2 regions of the Streptomyces agglomeratus genome follow, and region 2 is predicted to be linked to the other one. Evidence: riboswitches for the same ligand, from Rfam matches in the RefSeq annotation. Region 2 holds a riboswitch; the other holds the start of a gene.

Region 1 (11,745 bases), 4.0 Mb from region 2:
GTTTGTACGAGGTGCGGGCACCGCAATGCCGAGGCCAGTCGTTTCTGTTCCAACTGCGGAGCGCCGTTGCGGTCCGGGGTGAGCGCCGAGCGTCCGTCGGAGACGACGTCGACGATCTCCATTTCCGGGCTCGAGGCGTACGAGGCGGAGGCGACGGGGCAGACCGCCGCTCCTTCGCTCTCTCCGGAGGCGCAGGCGGCCGTCGACGCCCTTCCGCTCGGTGCGGCGCTGCTCGTGGTGCGGCGCGGTCCGAATTCGGGCAGCCGCTTCCTCCTGGACGGCGATCTGACCACGGCCGGCAGGCACCCGCAGAGCGACATCTTCCTCGACGACGTGACGGTTTCGCGTCGCCATGTGGAGTTCCGCCGGGGCGCCGACGGTGGCTTCACCGTCTCGGACGTCGGCAGTCTCAACGGCACCTACGTCAACCGGGAGCGGATCGACTCGGTCCCGCTGTCGAACGGCGACGAGGTGCAGATCGGTAAGTACCGGCTGGTCTTCTACGCGAGCCAGCGGGCCATCTGACCCGTACGGGAAGGTCCATGCAGCGAACACCGACGGGCGGTGCCGGAAACGGCACCGCCACCGCGGGCGACCGGCTGGTGAGTATTGGCACCGTGCTGAACCTGCTGCGTGACGAGTTTCCCGAGGTCACCATCTCCAAGATCCGTTTCCTGGAGACCGAGGGACTCGTCGAACCGCAGCGGACCGCCTCCGGTTACCGCAAATTCAGTTCCGACCATGTCGAGCGGCTGGCCCAGGTGCTGCGCATGCAGCGTGATCATTACCTGCCGCTCAAGGTCATCCGTGAGCACCTCGACGCGCTGGAGCGTGGTGAACAGGTGCGGCTTCCGGCCGCCGGCGGGGCGGACGAGGAGTCCGACGGGGCCGCGGGCCCAGGGACGGACCGCCCGACGGCGGCCCGGATCGGACGCGACGAGCTGCTGGCGGCCGCAGAGGTCGGTGAGGAAGAGCTGGACGTCTGGGAGTCGTACGGTCTGATCTCCCCCCTGCCGGGCGGTGGCTACGACGCCGAAGTCGTCACAGTGGCCAAGCTTGTGGCCGAATTTGGCCGGTTCGGCCTTGAGCCACGGCATTTGCGCGCGGTGAAGGCGGCGGCGGATCGCGAGGCCGACCTCGTGGAACAGGTCGTCGCGCCCCTGCGCCGGCACCGGAATCCGCAGACCAGAGCCCATGCGGAGGCTACGGCCAAAGAACTCGCCGAGTTGTCCGTCAAGCTCCATTCGGCCCTCATCCAGGCAGCCCTCGGCGTGCGGCTGCACTGAGCTTGGGGGATCCCGACTACCCAAACCTGCCAAGCACGTCCTAGGGTTGCTGTGTGAACGAGCTCGACGTCGTAGGTGTCCGGGTAGAAATGCCCTCGAACCAACCGATCGTGCTCCTGCGCGAAGTGGGAGGCGATCGGTACCTCCCCATCTGGATCGGGCCGGGGGAGGCGACTGCGATCGCCTTTGCCCAGCAGGGGATGGCCCCTGCCAGGCCTCTGACCCATGACCTCTTCAAGGACGTACTCGAAGCGGTCGGCCAGGAGCTCACTGAAGTCCGCATCACCGACCTGCGGGAAGGGGTCTTCTACGCCGAGCTGGTCTTCGCCAGCGGAGTCGAAGTGAGCGCGAGGCCGTCCGACGCCATAGCGCTGGCCCTGCGCACCGGTACGCCGATCTACGGCAGTGACGGGGTGCTGGACGACGCGGGTATCGCGATTCCTGACGAGCAGGAGGACGAGGTGGAGAAGTTCCGCGAGTTCCTCGACCAGATCTCCCCCGAGGACTTCGGGACGAACAGTCAGTGAGCCGTCGGCCAGTGCGCCGCGCGCCGGGGTGTTTTCCCGCAAACAAGTAGCTTTTCCCCGAAGTTAGGCACGGGAAACCACTCTCAGGGTGATTATCACTCGGCGTGCCGAGTGTGGCGATCGTTGACGCACCCCGGGTGACTGCCTACCGTCGACAGGGCAGGTCAAGGACGGAGGTCGGCGTGAGAAGCAGCGGCGACGGTACGGTGGCGGGCGGGCCGTATCCGCTTCACGGCAGTGCGGTCGACCCTCTGGCGGGGCGGCAGGGCATGACGTCGGCCACGGGCGGGACGACGGCGGCCGAGGGCACGGAGAGCATCGGGTACCGGGGGCCGACCGCCTGCGCGGCGGCGGGGATCACTTACCGGCAGCTCGACTACTGGGCGCGTACGGGACTGGTGGAGCCGAGCGTACGGCCCGCCCACGGATCGGGTACGCAGCGGCTTTACAGCTTCCGCGACGTCGTCGTCCTCAAAATCGTCAAGCGATTCCTGGACACCGGTGTGGCGTTGCAGAACATTCGCGCGGCCGTCCAGCATCTGCGGGCCCGGGGTTTCCAGGACCTGGAGCGGATGACGCTCATGAGCGACGGCGCGACGGTGTACGAGTGCTCGTCGCCCGACGAGGTCGTCGAGCTGCTCCAGGGCGGCCAGGGCGTCTTCGGGATCGCCGTGGGCGTGGTCTGGCGGGATGTGGAGAGCGCGCTGTCCCAGCTGCACGGGGAGCGCGTCGACACGGGCGAGACGCTGGTCGGGCACAACCCCACGGACGAACTCGCGCGGCGCCGCAACAAGGCGGGCTGACGGGCGGCTCGGGGGCGGACGGAGGACGGGCCGGTCGGCGCTCCGGCCGGTGCGGCTGTCTTCCCGCCGCGCCGTCGCCGCCCGATTGTCAGTGCCGTACGGCAGCATCGGTGGTGTGAGATCCGCGCCGACCATCCTGCATCTGGACATGGATGCCTTCTACGCCGCAGCAGAGCAGGCGGCGAAGCCGAGTCTGCGCGGAAAGCCGGTGGTCGTCGGCGGAATCGGGACCCGGGGGGTTGTCGCCACCGCGTCGTACGAGGCCAGACGATTCGGGGTGCATTCGGCGATGCCGGTGGCCCAGGCGCGCCGGCTGTGCCCGAACGCCGCTTACCTGATGCCGCGCTTCGCCCTCTACCGGTCGGTCAGCGAACAGGTCATGGAGCTCCTCGGGCGGCTTTCCCCGCTGGTGGAGCCGCTGAGCCTGGACGAGGCGTTCGTCGATCTGGAGGCCGGCGGAGTGGCCGACGACTCCGCCTCGGCGCGCAGGGCGGGCGAACTGCTGCGCGCCGACATCAAGGCTGTCACGGGGCTGACGGGCTCCGTGGGACTCGCGGGTTCCAAGATGCTCGCGAAGATCGCGTCGGAGCAGGCCAAGCCGGACGGTCTCGTGCTCATAGAGCTGGGGACCGAGCGGGAGCTGCTGGGGCCCATGCCGGTGCGGATCCTGCCGGGGGTCGGCCCGGCCACCGGCGAGCATCTGCGCCGGGCCGGAATGACGACCGTCGCCCATCTCGCGGAAGCGGGCGAGGACGAGCTTGTACGCCTGCTGGGACGGGCGCACGGGGTCTCGTTGTACCGAATGGCCGCCGGGCACGACGAACGGCCCGTGGTGGCTGAGAGGGACGCCAAATCCGTGTCGGTCGAGGACACCTTCGAAGTGGACCTGCACGACCGGGTCCGGGTCAGGAACGAGGTGGTGCGGCTGTCGGACCGGTGCGTGCAGCGGTTGCGGGCGGCCGGGCGCTCGGGCAGGACCGTGGTGCTGAAGGTGCGCAGATACGACTTCTCGACTCTGACGCGCTCCGAGACGCTGCGTGGGCCCACCGACGATCCGGCGGTGGTGCGGGAGGCCGCCGGGCGGCTGCTGGAGTCGGTGGACACCACCGGCGGCGTCAGGCTGCTGGGCGTGGGCGTCACCGGGCTGGCCGACTACACGCAGGAGGACCTCTTCGCACAGGCGGCGGCGGGGGAGCGCGCGCAGGCCGAGGCGCAGGGTGCGCAGGAGACCGCGGAAACGGTGCCCGGCGCCGGGGAGCCGGTGGCGGCAGCTCCCGAGCCGCCGCAGGAGCGCCGGTGGCTGGCCGGGCAGGACGTGCGGCACGCCCGGTACGGAGCGGGGTGGGTGCAGGGCAGCGGGCTCGGGAGGGTGACGGTGCGGTTCGAGGAGCCGACGTCGCCGCCGGGGCGGGTGCGGACCTTCGCGGTGGACGATCCGGACATCACCCCGTCCGATCCGCTCCCGCTGGTGCGGGCGCCCGCCGGGGATCAGGCCGAGTCGTCGCCGGCCAGCCGCCCGAAGTCCCGGTCGGGGGCGGGGGAGGAGATCTCCAGCCCGTAGTGGTGGTAGAGCTGGAGTTCCTGTTCGGGGGAGAGGTGGCGGCCGACGCCGAAGTCGGGTGCCTCCCGGATCAGGGCGCGGTCGTAGGGCACCCGCAGGGAGTCGTCCACGACCTTGCTGGGCTCCAGCGGGACGAACGCGTCCCGGCTGAAGAGACCGGTGCGTACCGCAGCCCATTCGGGCACACCCGTGGCGTCGTCGAGGTACACCTCGTCCACCGTTCCGATCCTGGTGCCGTTGCGGTCGTACGCCTTGCGGCCGATCAGGCTGCGCGGATCAATGTCGGTCTGCACGGTCCCTCCAACTGATCGCGGCTGCTCCCTAGACCCTACGAAAGGGCACAACTGTGGACTCGGCCACTCGAGGGATTCAGGACAGACCTCGCTGGTAGGCTGGCCAATGGCTGCTGACCCCGTGCGGGAGAGTCTCCGGTGAACGTGCCGGAGGCGCCGAAGGAGCAAATCCTCCCCGGAATCTCTCAGGCACCCGTACCGCACGGACGAGGTCACTCTGGAAAGCAGGACGGGCATCGGACGGGCATGTGCTGGGCAAGAGCGCAGCACCCGTCACGGATCCCTTCCTCACCGACGGTGAAAGCCGGAACGACCTCGACGTCAGCGACGTACCTACGGTCTTCCGGTGAAGCTCTCAGGTTGAGATGACAGAGGGGGAGGGCCGTCCGGGTACCCGTGCCGTGGTGCCCCTCGCAGGTCGCGTCAGACCAGGAGGCCTTCCGCAGATGACCGCAAACCGCATTCCGCTCTCACAGCTTGAGCGTGGCATCCCCTTCGAGCAGCGCCACATCGGGCCCGATGCCGGAGCTCAGGCCAAGATGCTCGCCCAGGTCGGTTACGGCTCGCTCGACGAGCTGACCGCGGCCGCGGTGCCGGACGTCATCAAGAGCGCCGAGGCGCTCGGACTGCCCGACGCGCGTACCGAGGCCGAGGTACTGGCCGAGCTGCGCACGCTCGCCGACCGCAACCAGGTGCTCGCCCCGATGATCGGGCTGGGCTACTACGGCACCTTCACGCCGCCGGTGATCCTGCGCAACGTCATGGAGAACCCCGCCTGGTACACGGCGTACACGCCCTACCAGCCGGAGATCTCGCAGGGCCGCCTCGAAGCGCTGCTCAACTTCCAGACCATGGTCGCGGACCTGACCGGACTGCCGACCTCGGGTGCCTCGCTGCTCGACGAGGGCACCGCCGCCGCCGAGGCCATGTCGCTCGCGCGCCGCGTGGGCAAGGTCAAGAACGGCGTCTTCCTGATCGACTCCGACACCCTGCCGCAGACCGTGGCCGTCATTCAGACGCGCGCGGAGCCGACCGGTGTCGAGGTCGTCGTCACGGACCTGTCGGACGGTATCCCGGCCGAGGTCGCCGAGCGCGGTGTCTTCGGTGTGCTGCTCCAGTACCCGGGAGCGTCGGGCGCCGTGCGGGACATCAAGCCCGTCATCGAGCAGGCCCACGAGCTCGGGGCGATCGTCACCGTCGCCGCCGACCTTCTCGCGCTCACGCTGCTGACCTCGCCCGGCGAGCTCGGCGCGGACATCGCGGTGGGCACCACCCAGCGCTTCGGTGTGCCGATGGGCTTCGGCGGCCCGCACGCCGGCTTCATGGCCGTACGCGAGAAGTTCGCGCGCAGCCTGCCCGGGCGGCTCGTCGGCGTCTCCGTGGACGCCGACGGCAACAGGGCGTACCGGCTGGCGCTCCAGACGCGTGAGCAGCACATCCGCCGTGAGAAGGCCACCAGCAACATCTGCACGGCGCAGGTGCTGCTCGCCGTCATGGCTGGCATGTACGCCGTCTACCACGGCCCCGACGGCCTGCGCGGCATCGCGCGCCGCACGCACCGCTACGCGACGCTGCTCGCCGAGGGCCTGCGCGCCGGCGGCGTCGAGGTCGTGCACGGCGCGTACTTCGACACGCTGACCGCGCGCGTTCCCGGCAAGGCGGCCGAGGTCGTCGCGGGGGCCCGTGAGCGCGGGGTCAACCTGTACCAGGCCGACGCCGACCACGTCTCCATGGCCTGCGACGAGACGACGGGCCGCGCGCAGATCTCCGCGGTTTGGGCGGCCTTCGGGGTCGACGCGGACATCGAGGCGCTCGACGCCCGGGTGGCCGACGCGCTGCCCGAGGGGCTGCTGCGGAGTGACGAGGTGCTGACGCACCCGGTCTTCCACCAGCACCGGTCGGAGACCGCGATGCTGCGCTACCTGCGCAGGCTCGCCGACCGCGACTACGCGCTCGACCGCGGCATGATCCCGCTCGGCTCGTGCACGATGAAGCTGAACGCGACCACCGAGATGGAGCCGGTCACCTGGCCGGAGTTCGGAGCGGTCCACCCCTTCGCGCCGGTCGAGCAGGCGCAGGGCTACCTGACGCTCATCCACGAACTGGAGGAGCGTCTCGCCGAGGTCACCGGGTACGACGCGGTGTCCATCCAGCCGAACGCCGGTTCGCAGGGCGAGCTGGCGGGGCTGCTGGCGGTACGGGCGTACCACCGGGCCAACGGCGACGACCAGCGCACGGTGTGCCTGATTCCGTCGTCCGCGCACGGCACCAACGCGGCGAGCGCGGTCATGGCCGGCATGAAGGTCGTCGTCGTCAAGACCCGTGAGGACGGCGAGGTCGACGTCGAGGACCTGCACGCCAAGATCGAGCAGTACCGCGACGAGCTGTCGGTGCTGATGATCACCTACCCCTCCACGCACGGGGTGTTCGAGGAGCACGTCGCCGACATCTGCGCGACGGTGCACGAGGCCGGCGGTCAGGTGTACGTCGACGGCGCCAACCTCAACGCGCTCGTCGGACTCGCCAAGCCGGGCAAGTTCGGCGGCGACGTCTCGCACCTGAACCTGCACAAGACCTTCTGCATCCCGCACGGCGGCGGCGGCCCCGGCGTCGGCCCGGTCGGCGTACGGGCGCACCTCGCGCCGTACCTGCCGAACCACCCCCTCCAGCCGACGGCCGGCCCGGAAACGGGCGTGGGGCCCATTTCGGCCGCTCCGTGGGGCTCGGCGGGCATTCTGCCGATCTCGTGGGCGTACGTCCGTCTCATGGGCGGCGAGGGGCTCAAGCGGGCGACGCAGGTCGCGGTGCTCGCGGCGAACTACATCGCCAAGCGCCTGGAGCCGCACTACCCGGTGCTCTACACCGGCCCGAACGGGCTGGTGGCGCACGAGGCGATCATCGACCTGCGGCCGCTGTCGAAGGCGACGGGCGTCAGCGTGGACGACATCGCCAAGCGGCTGATCGACTACGGCTTCCACGCGCCGACCATGTCGTTCCCGGTGGCCGGGACGCTGATGATCGAGCCGACCGAGAGCGAGGACCTGGCGGAGATCGACAGGTTCTGCGACACGATGATCGCCATAAGGGCCGAGATCGAGAAGGTCGGGTCCGGCGAGTGGCCCGCGGACGACAACCCGCTGCGCAACGCCCCGCACACCGCTGCCGCGCTGGGCGGCGAGTGGGAGCACGCGTACAGCCGTGAGGTGGCGGTCTTCCCGGCCGGCGTCTCGGCCGCGGACAAGTACTGGCCGCCGGTGCGCCGGATCGACGGTGCGTTCGGCGACCGCAACCTCGTCTGCTCGTGCCCGCCGCTGGACGAGTACGACAACTGACGTACGACACGGACGTACGGCGGGACCGTACGCCATGGGTCGGGGCCGGTTCGGAGGATTCCTCCGGGCCGGCCCCTCGTCGTAGTGAAGCCGTGTGCCGGCCGGTCAGGCGGCCCTGACGACGTCGAGCGGACGGTGTGGAGCGATGATCTGGCCGTCCGGCAGCAGCTCACCGGTGTCCTCGAAGACGAGGACTCCGTTGCACAGCAGGCTCCAGCCCTGTTCCGGGTGGTGCGCCACAAGACGAGCGGCTTCCCGGTCGGCGGAGTCGGCAGTCGGGCAGGCTGGCTGGTGCTGGCACATGGAAGGGTTCTTTCGCTGCGTTGTGGTGAGTGTCCCGCGGCTCGATGCGTTGTTCATGGCCGCCCCCCGTATCAGTCGGTCCGGTCCCAGTGTTGCCCCACGGGCGTCGTTCCGCAGGGATTTCACGGCAGCTCTCCTTACTGATTAATGACGCGTCACTCGTGCGGACGGTTCAGCTCAACCGGGGCGTCCCTTCGGGTGGTTCGAGGGGGCCGATACGGGCTAGTCCGATTGGGGGGTGCGAGGGCCGGGCTGGGGGTGCAGGGGCCGGGCGGCGGCTGAGGGGGCGGGGGCCGGGCGGCACTGTGCCCCGTGGCCGGGGCGGGCACGGGGCACAGGGGACGCGCGGCGGCGCCCGGGAGACGGGCGGCCGCCGTCAGGCGGGCTGGCTGAGGAGCGGGACGGCGGGTGGTGTGAGCCGGTGGGTGAGCAGCGGCAGCAGATCGGCTACCCGGTGCGGGCGGTGCGAGGCGATACCGGGCGGTGCGGGCGCCAGCGGTACGAGCAGGTCCGTCGGCAGCGGCATGGTCTCGGAGGCGTCGACGCCGGCGGCCGGACCGTCGTGCAGCCACAGAGTGAGCATGTACAGCTCCGGTACGGACAGCAGGCGTGGCTGGTAGCGCTTCGTCATCGCCTCGGCCTGGCGCAGCGCGAGTTCGCTGGAGGCGATGTACGGGCCCTCGCAGAAGTGCGAGAACGCCCAGCCGTCGGCGGTGAGCATGGTGTCGGCGGCGGCCACCGTACGATCGCCGCTGCGGATGAGGAACCGCCAGCCGGTCAGCCGGGTGCGCGGCGGCCTGCCTGACGGGATGATTCCGTCCAGTACGTGGAAGGGGAGCGGGAACTCGGGGCTGAGCGGTCCCTGAGCCGCACGGAGGGCCGGGGGACGGGCCTCGCGGACGGCGGTGGGGGAACCGAGTGCCGCGAGGACGCTGCGCAGGGCTGGCGCGGGAGCCGGTGGGACAAGCAGCGGCATGGTGGGTCGCCTCTCACTTGGGAGACACGGTGATGCGTGGGTGTGCGTGGGCGGTGCGGACGGCGCTGTCTGCGTTTCGGGGTCAGAGGTGGGCCGCGGGGCGCTGGCCGGGGCGACAACTCTCTGCCTCGTCTGCGGAGTTTATACGAACGGTGTTCACGCCATGTTTCTGCTAGCCGTCGCCCGCATTGCGGGCAAGGCGGTATCAGGACCATTTCCTGCGGAGAATCTACCCATTCATCGGGGGGTCAGGCCCGTGGCCTGGAAAGTTCCGGCGGCAGCGGTAGGCCGAAACTCGTCGGCTATTTTCACCAGCGGCTACCGGGTGGTATCTGCTATCTGCCGCATGCCGAGTGAATGTGCCGCTGAGATCCCCGAACGAGGGTACCTGTTCATTGGTGGCCGCGGGGCGTTACTGATCAGCCCGTGTGGGCATCATCGACCGTGACGTCAGTACCCGATGCTGTGAGCCGCCCACTCGAGGAGGGATGCTTCGATGGGGGAGAAGGTCGTGGCAGACGGGTTCGACCTGTCGGACCGGCAGAGGTACCGGAGGAAACTCCAGCAGTGCCTGGAGGGACTGGGGCGACTGCTGGCGGAGAAGCGCTTCGACCGTCCCAAGAACTTCATGGGGCTGGAGATCGAGCTCAATCTCGCCGGGGCCGACGGTATGCCGAAGATGATGAACGCCGAGGTGCTGGAGCGGATCGCGAGCCGTGATTTCCAGACCGAACTCGGCATGTTCAATTTGGAAGTAAATATCGTTCCGCACCGGCTGGGAGGCCGGGTATTCGATCAGCTCGCCGAAGAGCTGCGCACCGGCCTGGGATATGCCCACAGGAAAGCCGAAGAGGTCGACGCGGGCATCGTGATGATCGGAATTCTGCCGACGCTCGGACGCCACGACCTGGTCTCCGCGAATCTCTCCGACGTCGACCGCTACCAGCTGCTCAACGATCAGATAGTGACTGCGCGCGGTGAGGACTTCACGGTGGACATCACCGGGGTCGAGCGCTTGAACTGCACCTTCGCCTCGATCGCGCCGGAAGCGGCCTGTACGTCGGTGCAGTTGCACCTCCAGGTCACGCCGGGCCGGTTCGCGGATGTGTGGAACGCGGCGCAGGCGGTCGCCGGTGTGCAGATCGCACTGGGTGCCAACTCGCCGTTCCTCTTCGGCCGCGAGCTGTGGCGCGAGTCGCGGCCGCCCCTCTTCCAGCAGGCCACCGACACGCGCCCGCCGGAGCTCCAGGCCCAGGGCGTACGGCCGCGGACCTGGTTCGGCGAGCGGTGGGTGGACTCGGCGTACGAGCTGTTCGAGGAGAACCTGCGGTACTTCCCGGCCCTGCTGCCGATCTGCGACGACGAGGATCCGCTCCTCGTGCTCGACGACGGCGGGGTGCCGCGGCTCCAGGAGCTCGTGCTGCACAACGGGACGGTCTACCGCTGGAACCGGCCCGTGTACGGGCTGGTCGACGGCGTACCGCATCTGCGGGTGGAGAACAGGGTGCTGCCCGCGGGGCCGACCGTGACGGACGTGATCGCCAACGCGGCCTTCTACTACGGGCTGGTGCGGGCTCTCGCCGAGGACGCGCGGCCGGTGTGGAAGCGGCTGCCCTTCGAGGCCGCCGAGGAGAACTTCGACACCGCCTGCCGTCTCGGGATCGAGGCGGAGATCATCTGGCCGAAGGCGGGCCGCGCGGGCGGGACCACGCGGGTGCCGGCCGTCAGGCTCGTACGGGACGAACTGCTGCCACTGGCCGCTGCCGGGCTCGACGCCTGGGGCATCGAGCCCGCCGACCGGGACTACTACCTCGGCGTCATCGAGCAGCGGTGCAGGCGGCGCGTGAACGGTGCCTCCTGGCAGGTGGACACCTACCACCGCGCTCTGGAGGCCGGCCTGGAACGCGAAGCCGCGCTGGCCGCCATGACGCGCCGCTACAGCGAGCTGATGCACCAGGGCGACCCGGTGCACACCTGGCCGGTGGGTTTCCCGGGGCGGGCGTGAGGTGCGCCGGGGGAGGCCGGCGGGTCTGATCAGGAGGTCCGGCCCGCCTCTGTGATCGCCGCGTCCGCGTCCGCGTCCGCGCCGGCGCTCAAGACGACGGGGTGGCGACGGCGAGCGTGCCGCGTTGAGCTGGTGAACCGGACCTGGTGCCGTGCTTCGCCGCGCCGTCGGGCAAGCTGTGACGTCCCATGACGGTGGAGCCCCTCCTCGAACCGTGGATCTCGATCGATTCGAAGAATCTCGACGATGTCGACGATCTCGGCAGGGGAGAGGGTTTCGCCACCTGGAAAGGCGCTCGTCTCCCGGCCTGTCGCGCGGGATCTTCGTACCCGCGATCGAGACCCTGGCGGGGCGTAGTCGGGGATGAGGCGGGATTTCTGAACTGGAGGCTGGTGTGCGGGCAGAGGCGGGGCGGGTGGCTGATTTTCCTCCGGAGCAGGGGGTGACGCGACAGATCCTGCGGATCGAAGTGCTCATCGTCCTCGCGCTGTCACTGGGCGCGAGTGGGGTGTCGTCCCTGATCAGGTTTGTCGGAGCCGTCACCGAACCGGGCGGGCTCAAGGACCAGGCGGCGAAACTCAATACGTCCGCCGCGCCCGGGCGGCCATGGCTGGACCTCGCCTGGCAGTTGTTCGGTGTCGCGTCGGCGCTGGCGCCCG
Region 2 (11,745 bases):
GTCGAAGACCGAGATGGCCACGGGGGAACTCCTAAGGGGTGGGGAAGACGCCGTTGTCTGCCTGGGTGGTGCAGATGATCAAGGCGGGGCAACACGGTGCGGGGCACCGCACTCACTGTTCAGTGTGCGCGGTGCCCCGATATTCAGTCTGTGCCGTACGTAACTACTTCAGACCAGGGTAAAGCGGGTGCTTGCCGGCGAGCGCCGTGACGCGGGCCGAAAGAGCGTCGGCGTCGTACGACGGCTTCAGCGCCTCGGCGATGATGTCCGCCACCTCGGCGAAGTCCTCGGCCTGGAAACCGCGCGTGGCCAGGGCCGGCGTACCGATCCGCAGACCCGAGGTGACCATCGGGGGGCGCGGGTCGTTCGGGATGGCGTTGCGGTTGACCGTGATGCCCAGACCGTGCAGGCGGTCCTCGGCCTGCTGGCCGTCGAGCTCGGAGTTCCGCAGGTCGACGAGGACCAGGTGGACGTCCGTGCCGCCGGTGAGGACGGACACGCCGTGCTCGGTGACGTCGGCCTGCACCAGGCGCTCGGCCAGGATGCGGGCGCCGTCCAGGGTGCGCTGCTGGCGCTCCTTGAACTCCTCGCTCGCGGCGACCTTGAAGGAGACGGCCTTCGCGGCGATGACGTGCTCCAGCGGGCCGCCCTGCTGGCCGGGGAAGACCGCGGAGTTGATCTTCTTGGCGAGCTCGGCGGTGGAGAGGATCACTCCGCCGCGCGGGCCGCCGAGCGTCTTGTGCGTGGTCGTGGTGACGACGTGGGCGTGCGGCACCGGGTTGGGGTGCAGACCCGCGGCGACCAGACCGGCGAAGTGCGCCATGTCGACCATGAGGTACGCGCCGACCTCGTCCGCGATGCGGCGGAAGGCGGCGAAGTCCAGCTGGCGCGGGTACGCCGACCAGCCGGCCACGATCAGCTTCGGCTTGGACTCCTTGGCGAGGCGCTCGACCTCGGCCATGTCGACCTCGCCGGTGGCGTCGTCCACGTGGTACGCGACCACGTTGTAGAGCTTGCCGGAGAAGTTGATCTTCATGCCGTGGGTCAGGTGACCGCCGTGGGCCAGGTTCAGACCCATGATCGTGTCGCCGGGCTTGAGCAGCGCGAACATCGCGGCGGCGTTGGCCTGGGCACCCGAGTGCGGCTGTACGTTCGCGTGCTCGGCGCCGAAGAGCGCCTTGATGCGGTCGATGGCGATCTGCTCGACCACGTCGACGTGCTCACAGCCGCCGTAGTAACGGCGGCCCGGGTAGCCCTCGGCGTACTTGTTGGTCAGTACGGAGCCCTGGGCCTCCATGACCGCGACCGGAGCGAAGTTCTCCGAGGCGATCATTTCGAGGGTGGACTGCTGGCGGAGCAGCTCGGCGTCGACGGCGGCGGCGACGTCCGGGTCGAGCTCATGCAGGGGAGTGTTGAGAAGCGTCATCACGGTCCCGATCGAGGTCTTAGTTGCCGGAGGAGAAGGCGTCGTACTCGTCGGCGGAGAGCAGGTCGCCCGGCTCGTCCGTGACGCGCACCTTGAAGAGCCAGCCGCCCTCGAAGGGGGCGGAGTTCACCAGCGACGGGTCGTCGACGACGTCCTGGTTGGCCTCGACGACCTCGCCGGTCACCGGGGAGTACAGGTCGCTGACCGACTTGGTCGACTCCAGCTCGCCGCAGGACTCGCCCGCGCTCACCGTGTCGCCGACCGCCGGGAGCTGGGCGTAGACGACGTCACCGAGCGCGTTGGCCGCGAACTCCGTGATGCCGACCGTCGCGACGCCGTCCTCGGCGGTCGACAGCCACTCGTGCTCCTTGCTGTAACGCAGCTGCTGGGGGTTGCTCATGACCTGAATTCTCCTGTACGCGGGGGAGTGCTGGTGAACGGGGAGGTTGTGCGGGGGGTCACTTCTGGCGCTTGTAGAACGGCAGCGCGACGACCTCGTACGGCTCATGCGTACCGCGAATGTCGACGCCGACACCGGAGGTGCCGGGAGCGGCGTGCGCGGCGTCGACGTACGCCATGGCGATCGGCCTGCCCAGCGTCGGGGAGGGGGCGCCGGAGGTGACCTCGCCGATCACCTTGCCGTCCGCGACGACGGGGAAACCGGCGCGCGGGACGCGGCGGCCCTCGGCGATCAGGCCGACGAGCTTGCGCGGCGGGGCGGTCTCGGCGCGCTCGGCGGCGGCTTCGAGGGCGGCGCGGCCGACGAAGTCACCTTCCTTCTCGAACTTCACGACGCGGCCGAGGCCCGCGTCGAACGGGGTGAGCGCGGTGGTCAGCTCGTGCCCGTACAGCGGCATGCCCGCCTCCAGGCGCAGCGTGTCGCGGCAGGAGAGGCCGGCCGGGACCAGACCGACGTCCTTGCCCGCCTCGGTCAGCGCCTGCCACAGCGTCTCGGCGTGCCGAGGCTCCACGAACAGCTCGAAGCCGTCCTCGCCGGTGTAACCGGTACGGGCGATCAGCGCCGGGACGCCGGCGACGGTGCCGGGCAGGCCGGCGTAGTACTTCAGCCCGTCGAGGTCGGCGTCGGTGACGGACTTCAGGATGCCGGGGGACTCGGGGCCCTGGACGGCGATCAGGGCGTACGCGTCACGGTCGTCCCGTACGACGGCGTCGAAGCCGGCGGCGCGCTCGGTGATCGCGTCGAGGACGACCTGGGCGTTGCCGGCGTTGGCGACGACCATGTACTCGGTCTCGCCCAGCCGGTAGACGATCAGGTCGTCGACGATCCCGCCGTCCTCCTGGCAGATCATCGTGTAGCGGGCGCGGCCGAGACCGATGGTGCCGATGTTGCCGACGAGGGCGTAGTCGAGCGCGTTCACGGCCTGCGGGCCGGAGACGGTGATCTCGCCCATGTGGGAGAGGTCGAAGAGGCCGGCGCGGGTGCGAACGGCGTTGTGCTCGTCGCGCTCGCTGGCGTACCGCAGCGGCATGTCCCAGCCCGCGAAGTCGGTCATGGTCGCGCCCAGCGCACGATGAGTGGCGTCGAGGGCGGTGTGACGGGGGACAGTGCTCATGTGAGGGGCTCCCAGGGCATGACAGGCGAGGACGATCCTCCCCATCTGTCATCGGAACCTGAGAGGTTCACCGGGAGAGCCCCGGCTTGCACCTTGGGTGGAGCCGCGACGAAGCGGCCCGCTTTTCAGATCTGCCTCGCCCGCGCGGTACGGGGCCTGAGAGATTCAAGGGAGGAACTTGCTCCTTCGGCGTCCCGGGCACAGGGTGCCCCGGACTCTCCCGCGCGGATTCAAGCGGCCGGTATGCAGTTGGCGGGCACATCATTGCACGGAAATGGACTTGTGGCGCATTACCTTTTCTTTACACTTCTTGGGGAAGGGTGGGGGAAGGGTGGGGGACACCCGACAGGGGGAAGACGATGACGTTCCAGCAGCCAGGTGCCTACGCGGCGACCGCCGGTGCCGCACAGCGCGCGGTACCGGCCCAGCAGGGCGTGCCGATGGCCGTGCCCGTACCGGTTCCGGTCAGGGCGGCCGCGCGGCGGCCCGCGGCGACCGTGCGCGACCTGCGCGAGCGCGAGGGGCGCAGCCCGCGGGTGCTGGCCTTCGCGGCCGGTGACACGGTGGTGGTGTCCGGCCTGCCCGGCAGCGGGAAGAGCACCCTCATCCGCCGTACGGCGAGTGCGGCGGCGCACCGCATCGACTCGCAGGACGTGCGCGAGCGGTGGGAGGCGCGGATGCCCCGCGCGGTGCCGTACGCCCTCTACCGGCCGCTGGTGCGCGTGGCGCACTACGCCGGGCTCCGGCGGGCGCTGCGTTCGGGCGAGGGCGTCGTGGTGCACGACTGCGGTACGCAGACCTGGGTGCGGCGCTGGCTGGCGCGCGACGCCCGCCGCCGGGGCGTCGCGCTGCACCTGGTGCTGCTCGACGTGACCGCCGACGTGGCGCGGGCCGGCCAGCAGGAGCGGGGCCGAGGCGTCTCGGGTTACGCCTTCGCCCGGCACCGCAGGGCGGTGGCCCGGCTGGTACGGGACGCGGAGGCGGGCCGGCTGCCGGTGGGCTGCGCTTCGGCGGTGCTGCTGGACCGGGACGCCGCGGGCGCGCTCACGGTGATCGAATTCCCGGGGCCGGCGGCGGGGGCGTAGGCGGGCAGGGGAACAGGCCCCCGGGGCAGCCGCGCCCCGCGTTAAAGTCGTGCCGTGGATTACCCAGACTTCCCGGTACCGGCCCACCCCCACGGCGGCAGCGGCTGGCCCGGCAACGAGCTCGAAGAGGTGCTGGGCGCGTCGCTCGGCAACCCCGCCGCCGGCGGCCGCATAGTCGAGGTGCTGGGGCGCAGCCAGGTGTGGGTGCCGCTGCCGAACGGCGGCGGGCCGGACTCCCCGAACCTCGACCTGCCCACGGTGCAGATCCACGGCGAGGCGTACGTCCCCGTGTACAGCTCGGAGGAACAGCTGCGCCAGTGCGCCGGGCCCCACATGTCCTTCACCGTGGCCCCCGCCCGCGAGTTCGCCCGCGGCCTGCCCCCGCAGCTCGGCATCGCCGTGAACCCGGACGGCCCGGTCGGTGTGCCGCTGCCGCCGCCCGCCGTCGCCGAACTCTGCAGGGCCGGGCGTACGCCGCTGGACGGGCCGGCCAGCGGGGGCAGGGTGCGGCTCTTCGAGCCGGACTGGCAGGAGGAGCCGGTCGACTTCCTCTCCGCCGCCGCCGGTGAGTTCCAGGAGAGCGGTGTGGTGCTGACCGCCCGGCGGGCGCTCGCGAGCATCGAGGGCGGCGCCCCGGTGATGTTCGTCGGCGTACAGCTGTCCGCCTGGGAGGGCCCGGACCGCAACGCCCCGATGGACGCCCTCGGCCGGGCGCTCGGCCGCGTCCAGGTGCCCTGGGAGGTCAACCTCGTCCTGCTGGACGTGGCGCAGGACCCGGTCGCCGGCTGGATGCTGGAGAAGGTCCGGCCTTTCTACACACGTGCCTGACTCGTGTTCTGTGTCAGCGCTGCCGCTTAAGCTTGGCCGACAACCGACACGGTGGATCGAAGAGGGGCGGGACCCAGGGTGAGCGCGTCAGGCACTGCGGCGGCCGGGCAGGTCGAGCACATGCTGCGCCAGGTGACACCCGGGCGCTACGACGCGTACGAGGCACTCCTGCGCGCCCTCGCCGATCCGGCGGGCGGCAAGGTCTGGATGCTGCTCTGGCACGGCCAGGCGGGATCGCCGGACGCCCAGTACGGAAACATGGACGTCGACGGCCTCGGTTACGCGCCGTGCGTCACCTCCGCCCAGGAGCTAGCCGCGAGCGGGTGGAGCAGGGCGTACGAAGTGGTGTCCGGACGTGACGTCGCGCGTGCCCTCTTCCCCGACCGCTGGGGGATCTGGCTCAACCCGCACGCCCCCGGTGGCGGCGTCGGAATCCCCTGGCTGGACCTGCGGCGGATCGCTACCGGACTCGACCGGATGCCGGCCGGACCGCTGCGGCTGTCCGAACCCGCGATCGAGATCCCGCAGTTCTACGCCCTGCTCACGCAGAACGCCCACCGCACGTCCGCGGTCCGCGCGCTGCGCCGCGCCTGGGTGCAGCCGGCGCTGGGAGCGCCGTATCTGGCCATCGGGCTCGACCTGTACGACACGAGCCAGCAGTCCGTCGACGCCGTGCGCGCGATGATGCAGCAGTCGATCGGTGTGGTCCCCGAGGGGCTGCCCGTGTCCACCGTCGCGATGTCGGACGAGTACGACCCCGTCTCCATGTGGCTGCGCGCCAACGCCCGCCCGTTCTACGACCGCGAGGCGCACGCGCCGCCCGCTCCCTCGTCCACCGGACAGGGCGGCTATGGCTACCCGGCCCCGCGCGCCTACTGAAAGCCGGCGCGTCCGGTCGACCGGTCGGCGAACCGCGCTTGAAGGCCGTTTCGCACGCGTGCCGACGAATGCTGTGCAAAAGCCGAGCCCGACGGGATGATGGCCGTTTGCATTCCGTCGGGCTCAGCTCGGTAAAGGCCCTCATTTCAGTAAGGGCCCTCTTGCTTCAGTGCTCCCCCCGCTCAAACACTAGGGCTTGGGCCGGCACCCGTCGCTGCTCCGCGTCTGGCACTCCGCGAAATGCAGGTGGGACGTGATGGCCTTGAGCCTTCCCACGGTGCCTATGCGGTCCTGCCGGCAGTTCCCCAGTTCACGCCACTTGTCGATCGAGAACTTCCGGTACTCGACCATCGGCTGGGTGTATCCGCGCTTACGGGAGTCCACCGACATCCGGTTGGTCACGGTGACGCCCCTGCTCACCTTCTTGGTCACGTCGTACGAGGTCTTGGCCTCCACCTGGCCGATCCCCCAGGAGACGCTGCCCCCCAGCTCGGCGGCCCACGTGGTCTCGCGGGCCTGAGTGGTCTCGATGGCGTAGGTGAGCGTGGACTTGTGCGAACTGCTGTTGTACTTGCTGACGATGGGGCCCCTCGGCTTGTACGAGGCGCTTCCGTACTTCGTCACCTTGTAATAGGTGAACGGCTGGCACTGCGGCGGCGGCGCGGACTCGCTCGCCACGGCGCTGGGAATCGCGGAAACACTTCCCGCGAGGAGCGCTGTCGCTGCCGCTATTGAATAGAGCCCACGCTTGCTTGTTGCTTTCAACTTCTTCCCCGTTTTCTGTTGTCGACGCAGCGGAACTGCGCTGGCGTGGACTGAAGTTAGTGAGCGGCCGAAGGCTGAACAAGCCTTTCGCTGAAGCTGGGGAGACGGACCCTCAAGCGAACCTCAGATACGTCATGCGGGCTAATTGGGGAAGGCCGGCGTTTGGGCGATTGAGTCCCTATGTCGGAGGGATGAAACGGCTTCCGGGGGCGAAACGGGACTCCGCGCGGCATGCATGTGACCTGCCTCACACCACATCCCTCCTTGTCGTTCAATTGACCGCAGGGGCAAGCCAGTTGCTCAGTCGGCCACGGCTCACACCTGCTGACGCGCGGTCAGGCCGACCGCCGATGCCACCCGGGGCTCCGGCCTGCCCGGTGCCCGTAGTGATCGGCCGGGGACAATGTGCCCGGTTCGGTCAATTCCTGTTCATATAGCGCGCGTTGAATTCACGTGCGATCCGGGCATTGCGGTCACTCCCGCTTCGCTGAGGCGATCACCGCGTCCGGATAACGGAAGGCGCCTGGTCACATCACGGTTGCGCATCCATTCACCGACAGGTCTGGCGGGTGATCGCCACAGCGTTGAAGACTCCCGGCAAGCAAGAGGCTTCGGACGTGTGTGCAGCCGAGATCAAGCGACAACACGTCGTGCGTCAGCACCACCTGAATCACCCGGAAAGCCGACCACCGTCGACCCGGGGAGGGTCGCAAAGCACCGTCGGCAAACGCCGGCACGGGCAAGCACGAGGGATGATGACCGCACCCATTGAGACCACTGGATCGCAGACCGACGCTCAGCCCGAGGCTGTCCTGGTGGGCGTCAAGTCCCAGCAGATCGAGGGCCGTTCGCTCGGGCAGATCGCCTGGACGCGCTTCAAGCGCGACAAGGTGGCCGTCGGCGGCGGCATCGTCGTGGTGCTGCTCGTCCTGGCCGCCGCCCTCTCCAGACCGCTCCAGGCGCTGCTCGGGCTCGACCCGAACCAGTTCCACCAGGACCTCATCGACCCGAACACGACCCTGCCCAAGGGTGATTTCGGCGGGATGAGCTGGGACCACCCGCTGGGTGTGGAACCGAAATTCGGGCGGGACATCCTGGCCCGCATCCTGGAGGGCTCCTGGGTCTCCCTCGTCGTGGCCTTCGGCGCGACGCTGCTCTCCAACGCGATCGGCACCATCCTCGGTGTGGTCGCCGGGTACTACGGGGGACGGGTCGACACGGTCATCAGCCGCATGATGGACACGTTCCTCGCCTTCCCCCTGCTTCTCTTCGCGATCGCCATCTCCGCCACGCTGCAAGGCGGGGCCTTCGGCCTCGAAGGTCTCCCGCTGCACATCCTCGTCCTGATCTTCGTCATCGGATTCTTCAACTGGCCCTACATGGGACGGATCGTCCGCGGTCAGGCACTGGCGCTACGTGAGCGGGAGTTCGTGGACGCGGCGCGCGGGATGGGGGCCCGCGGGCCGTACATCCTCTTCAAGGAACTGCTGCCGAACCTTGTCGCGCCGATCATCGTCTACTCGACGCTGCTCATCCCGACCAACATCATCTTCGAGGCGTCGCTCAGCTTCCTCGGTGTCGGGATCCAGCCGCCCCAGGCTTCCTGGGGCGGAATGCTCGACCAGGCCAAGGACTTCTTCGAGGTCGACCCCCAGTACATGGTCGTGCCCGGCCTTGCCATCTTCGTCACCGTGCTGGCGTTCAACCTGCTCGGTGACGGCCTCCGGGACGCGCTCGACCCGCGCAGTCGCTGACGTCTGCCGGCTGTGTCCCAACAAGTTTCCGACAACGAAGGGGTATCGACCATCATGCGAAGGTCAGCAGTGGCCGCAATCGCGGTCATCAGCAGTGCGAGCCTCCTGCTCGCCGGCTGCAGTAAGGCCGAGGACAAGAACGGCGGCGACGCCAAGAGCGCCGGCGCCAATGCCGCCACCAAGAAGATGGTCAACGCCTCCGACAAGAAGGGCGGAACGGTCACCTATGCCATGGCCGACGCCCCGGAGTCGTTCGACCCCGGCAACACGTACTACGCCTTCATCTACAACTTCAGCCGGCTGTACGCCCGACCGCTGATGACGTTCAAGCCCGCTCCGGGCGAGGCGGGCAACGAGCTCGTCCCCGACCTGGCCGCGAGCAAGGGCGTGCCGACCGACGGTGGCAAGACGTGGACGTACAAGATCCGCGAGGGTGTGAAGTACGACGACGGCACCGTCGTGACCTCGAAGGACGTCAAGTACGCCGTCGAGCGGTCCAACTTCGCGCGTGACGTGCTGTCGCTCGGCCCGAACTACTTCCAGCAGATGCTGGCGGACCCGGACAAGTACAAGGGCCCGTACAAGGACAAGGGCGACAAGGGTCTCGCGTCCATCCAGACCCCGGACGACACCACCATCGTCTTCAAGCTGAAGAAGGCGTTCGCGGACTTCGACTACCTGGTCAGCGCCCCGCAGACCGCTCCGGTGCCGAAGGCCAAGGACAAGGGCGTGGACTACACGAAGTCCATCCTGTCCTCGGGCTCGTACAAGTTCGAGACCTATCAGGAGGGCAAGCAGGTCACCCTGGTCAGGAACCCGAACTGGGACGCCAAGACCGACCCGCTGCGCAAGCAGTACCCGGACAAGATCGTCCTGAACCTGAAGGTCAACCAGGCGACCATCGACAAGGACCTGCTCTCGGGTGCCACGCACGTCGACCTGGCCGGCCGGGGTGTCGACACCCAGACCCAGGCCCAGCTGATGAGCGACCCGAAGAAGAAGGCGAACACCGACAACACCGCCGGTGGCCGTCTCGTCTACACGGCGATCAACACGAAGGTCGCCCCGTTCAACAACGTCGAGTGCCGCAAGGCCGTGCAGTACGCCGTCGACAAGGTCTCCGTGCAGACCGCGATGGGCGGCTCGATCCGTGGTGACATCGCCAGCACCGTGATGCCGACGGACATCAAGGGCTACGTGAAGGACGACATGTACGCCACCCCCGGTGGCAAGGGTGACGCCGCGAAGGCCAAGGAGCACCTGAAGGCCTGTGGCCAGGAGAAGGGCTTCAAGACCGTCATCTCCGCCCGCAGCGACCGCCAGAGTGAGGTCGACTCGGCCACCGCGATCGTCGAGGCCCTCAAGAAGGTCGGCATCGAGGCGAGCATCAAGCAGTACCCCTCCAGCAAGTACTTCTCGGACTACGCGGGCGTCCCGAAGTTCACGAAGAAGGAGGGTATCGGCCTCATGATGATGCAGTGGGGCTCCGACTGGCCCACGGGCTACGGCTTCCTCCAGCAGATCGCGCACGGCGAGGCCATCGGCCAGTCCGGTAACACGAACCTCTCCGAGCTGAACGACCCGGCGATCAACAAGCTCCTCGACGACGCCATCGCGAACACCGACGAGGCGGCCCGCAACGCGGCCTACACCGAGGTGGACAAGAAGCTCATGGAGCAGGCCGTCATCGTCCCCCTGTCCTACTTCAAGGTCCTGCTGTACCGCTCGCCCAACGCCACCAACCTGGTGTCCACGGCTGCCTTCAGCGGTCAGTACGACTACCTCAACATCGGTACCACGAAGTAGTAGCCCCGGAAGGCAGGTGAAGGCATTGGTGCCCGCGGGCTTCGCCGCCCGCGGGCACCAGCGCCGGTCCCCGTGATCTCGTACATCCTCCGCCGGACAATCGCGGCAGTGATCCTGCTGCTGGTTGTCACCGCGGTCACCTTCGGCATCTTCTTCCTGCTGCCGAGGCTGGCCGGCCAGAGCGTCGATCAGCTGGCCCAGCAGTACATCGGAAAGAACCCCACGCCCGAGGACATCGCGGCTGTCAAGCGGAACCTCGGCCTGGATCAGCCCGTCTACACCCAATACTGGGAGTTCATCAAGGGGATCCTGGTAGGCGCCGACTACGACCTCGGCCCGACCACCGTTCACTGCAACGCGCCCTGCTTCGGCTACTCCTTCAAGGACCACCTCGAAGTCTGGCCCCAGCTCATGGACCGGCTGCCGGTCACCATCTCGCTGGCCAGCGGCGCGGCCGTGATCTGGCTGCTCTCGGGTGTCACCGCGGGCGTGATCTCCGCGCTCAGGCCGGGTTCCGTCTTCGACCGGGCCGCGATGGGCGTCTCGCTCGCCGGCGTCTCGCTTCCCATGTTCTTCACCGGCCAGCTGGCGCTGCTGCTCTTCAGCTACAAGCTGGAGATCTTCGGCAGAACCTACGTGCCACTGACCGAGAATCCCGCGCAGTGGGCCAACACCATGTTCCTGCCCTGGTGTTCGCTCGCCCTGCTCTACTCCGCGATCTACGCCCGGCTCACCCGGTCCGGCATGCTGGAGACGATGAACGAGGACTTCATCCGCACCGCGCGCGCCAAGGGCCTGCGTGAGCGGAAGGTCGTCGTCCGCCACGGCCTGCGCGCCGCGCTCACCCCGATCATCACCGTCTTCGGCATGGACCTCGGTCTGCTGCTCGGCGGTGCGCTGATCACCGAGTCGGTGTTCTCGCTGCACGGAATCGGCGAATACGCGGTCCAGGGCATCACAGCCAACGACCTGCCGCCCATCCTCGGCGTGACACTGGTCGCCGCCTTCTTCGTCGTGATCTGCAATCTCCTGGTGGACCTGCTGTACGCCGCCGTCGACCCGCGCGTGAGGCTCTCGTGACCGAACTGTCCAAGACCGGTGCCGCCGTGGGCGAGCCGGTGACGTCCGGGGAGCCGACCACCCCGGAGGCGTTCCTGGAGGTGCGCGACCTCAAGGTGCACTTCCCGACCGACGACGGCCTGGTCAAGTCCGTCGACGGGCTCACCTTCCAGCTGGAGAAGGGCAAGACCCTCGGCATCGTCGGCGAGTCCGGCTCGGGCAAGTCCGTCACGTCACTCGCCGTGATGGGCCTGCACCGTCAGGGCGCGCGCGGCAAGAACGTCAGGATGTCCGGCGAGATCTGGCTCGGCGGCAAGGAACTCGTCGGCGCCGAACCGGACGAGGTGCGCCGGATGCGCGGCCGCGAGATGGCCATGATCTTCCAGGATCCGCTGTCGGCCATGCACCCGTACTACACGGTCGGCAGCCAGATCGTGGAGGCATACCGCGTCCACAACGACGTGAACAAGAAGATCGCCCGCAATCGCGCGATCGAGCTGCTCGACCGGGTCGGCATCCCCGAGCCCGACAAGCGGGTGGACAGCTACCCGCACGAGTTCTCCGGCGGT

The links. Region 2 has a riboswitch for glycine ahead of gcvT (glycine cleavage system aminomethyltransferase GcvT). Riboswitches for the same ligand answer to the same signal wherever they lie in the genome.
Region 1: linked by a shared signal. The riboswitch ahead of gcvP (aminomethyl-transferring glycine dehydrogenase) and the one ahead of gcvT (glycine cleavage system aminomethyltransferase GcvT) in region 2 are both predicted to bind glycine.

Annotation. Positions count from the first base shown of each region.
Region 1 is NZ_MEHJ01000001.1:6,644,127-6,655,871, forward strand. Features, by position in the region: gene AS594_RS41350 (FHA domain-containing protein) at 1-525, shown strand, start outside; gene ftsR (transcriptional regulator FtsR) at 543-1,286, shown strand; gene AS594_RS29125 (bifunctional nuclease family protein) at 1,340-1,813, shown strand; gene AS594_RS29130 (MerR family transcriptional regulator) at 1,996-2,616, shown strand; gene AS594_RS29135 (DNA polymerase IV) at 2,732-4,177, shown strand; gene AS594_RS29140 (PRC-barrel domain-containing protein) at 4,105-4,470, opposite strand; glycine riboswitch at 4,585-4,681, shown strand; gene gcvP (aminomethyl-transferring glycine dehydrogenase) at 4,917-7,802, shown strand; gene AS594_RS29150 (DUF5999 family protein) at 7,908-8,105, opposite strand; gene AS594_RS29155 (hypothetical protein) at 8,482-9,081, opposite strand; gene AS594_RS29160 (glutamate-cysteine ligase family protein) at 9,578-11,086, shown strand; gene AS594_RS29165 (CPBP family intramembrane glutamic endopeptidase) at 11,481-11,745, shown strand, end outside.
Region 2 is NZ_MEHJ01000001.1:2,595,023-2,606,767, reverse strand. Features, by position in the region: gene AS594_RS10910 (L-serine ammonia-lyase) at 1-21, opposite strand, end outside; gene glyA (serine hydroxymethyltransferase) at 164-1,426, opposite strand; gene gcvH (glycine cleavage system protein GcvH) at 1,446-1,826, opposite strand; gene gcvT (glycine cleavage system aminomethyltransferase GcvT) at 1,885-3,000, opposite strand; glycine riboswitch at 3,036-3,135, opposite strand; glycine riboswitch at 3,136-3,233, opposite strand; gene AS594_RS10890 (AAA family ATPase) at 3,360-4,085, shown strand; gene AS594_RS10885 (enhanced serine sensitivity protein SseB) at 4,140-4,913, shown strand; gene AS594_RS10880 (enhanced serine sensitivity protein SseB C-terminal domain-containing protein) at 4,992-5,792, shown strand; gene AS594_RS10875 (hypothetical protein) at 5,982-6,470, opposite strand; gene AS594_RS10870 (ABC transporter permease) at 7,313-8,311, shown strand; gene AS594_RS10865 (ABC transporter substrate-binding protein) at 8,366-10,117, shown strand; gene AS594_RS10860 (ABC transporter permease) at 10,190-11,197, shown strand; gene AS594_RS10855 (ABC transporter ATP-binding protein) at 11,194-11,745, shown strand, end outside.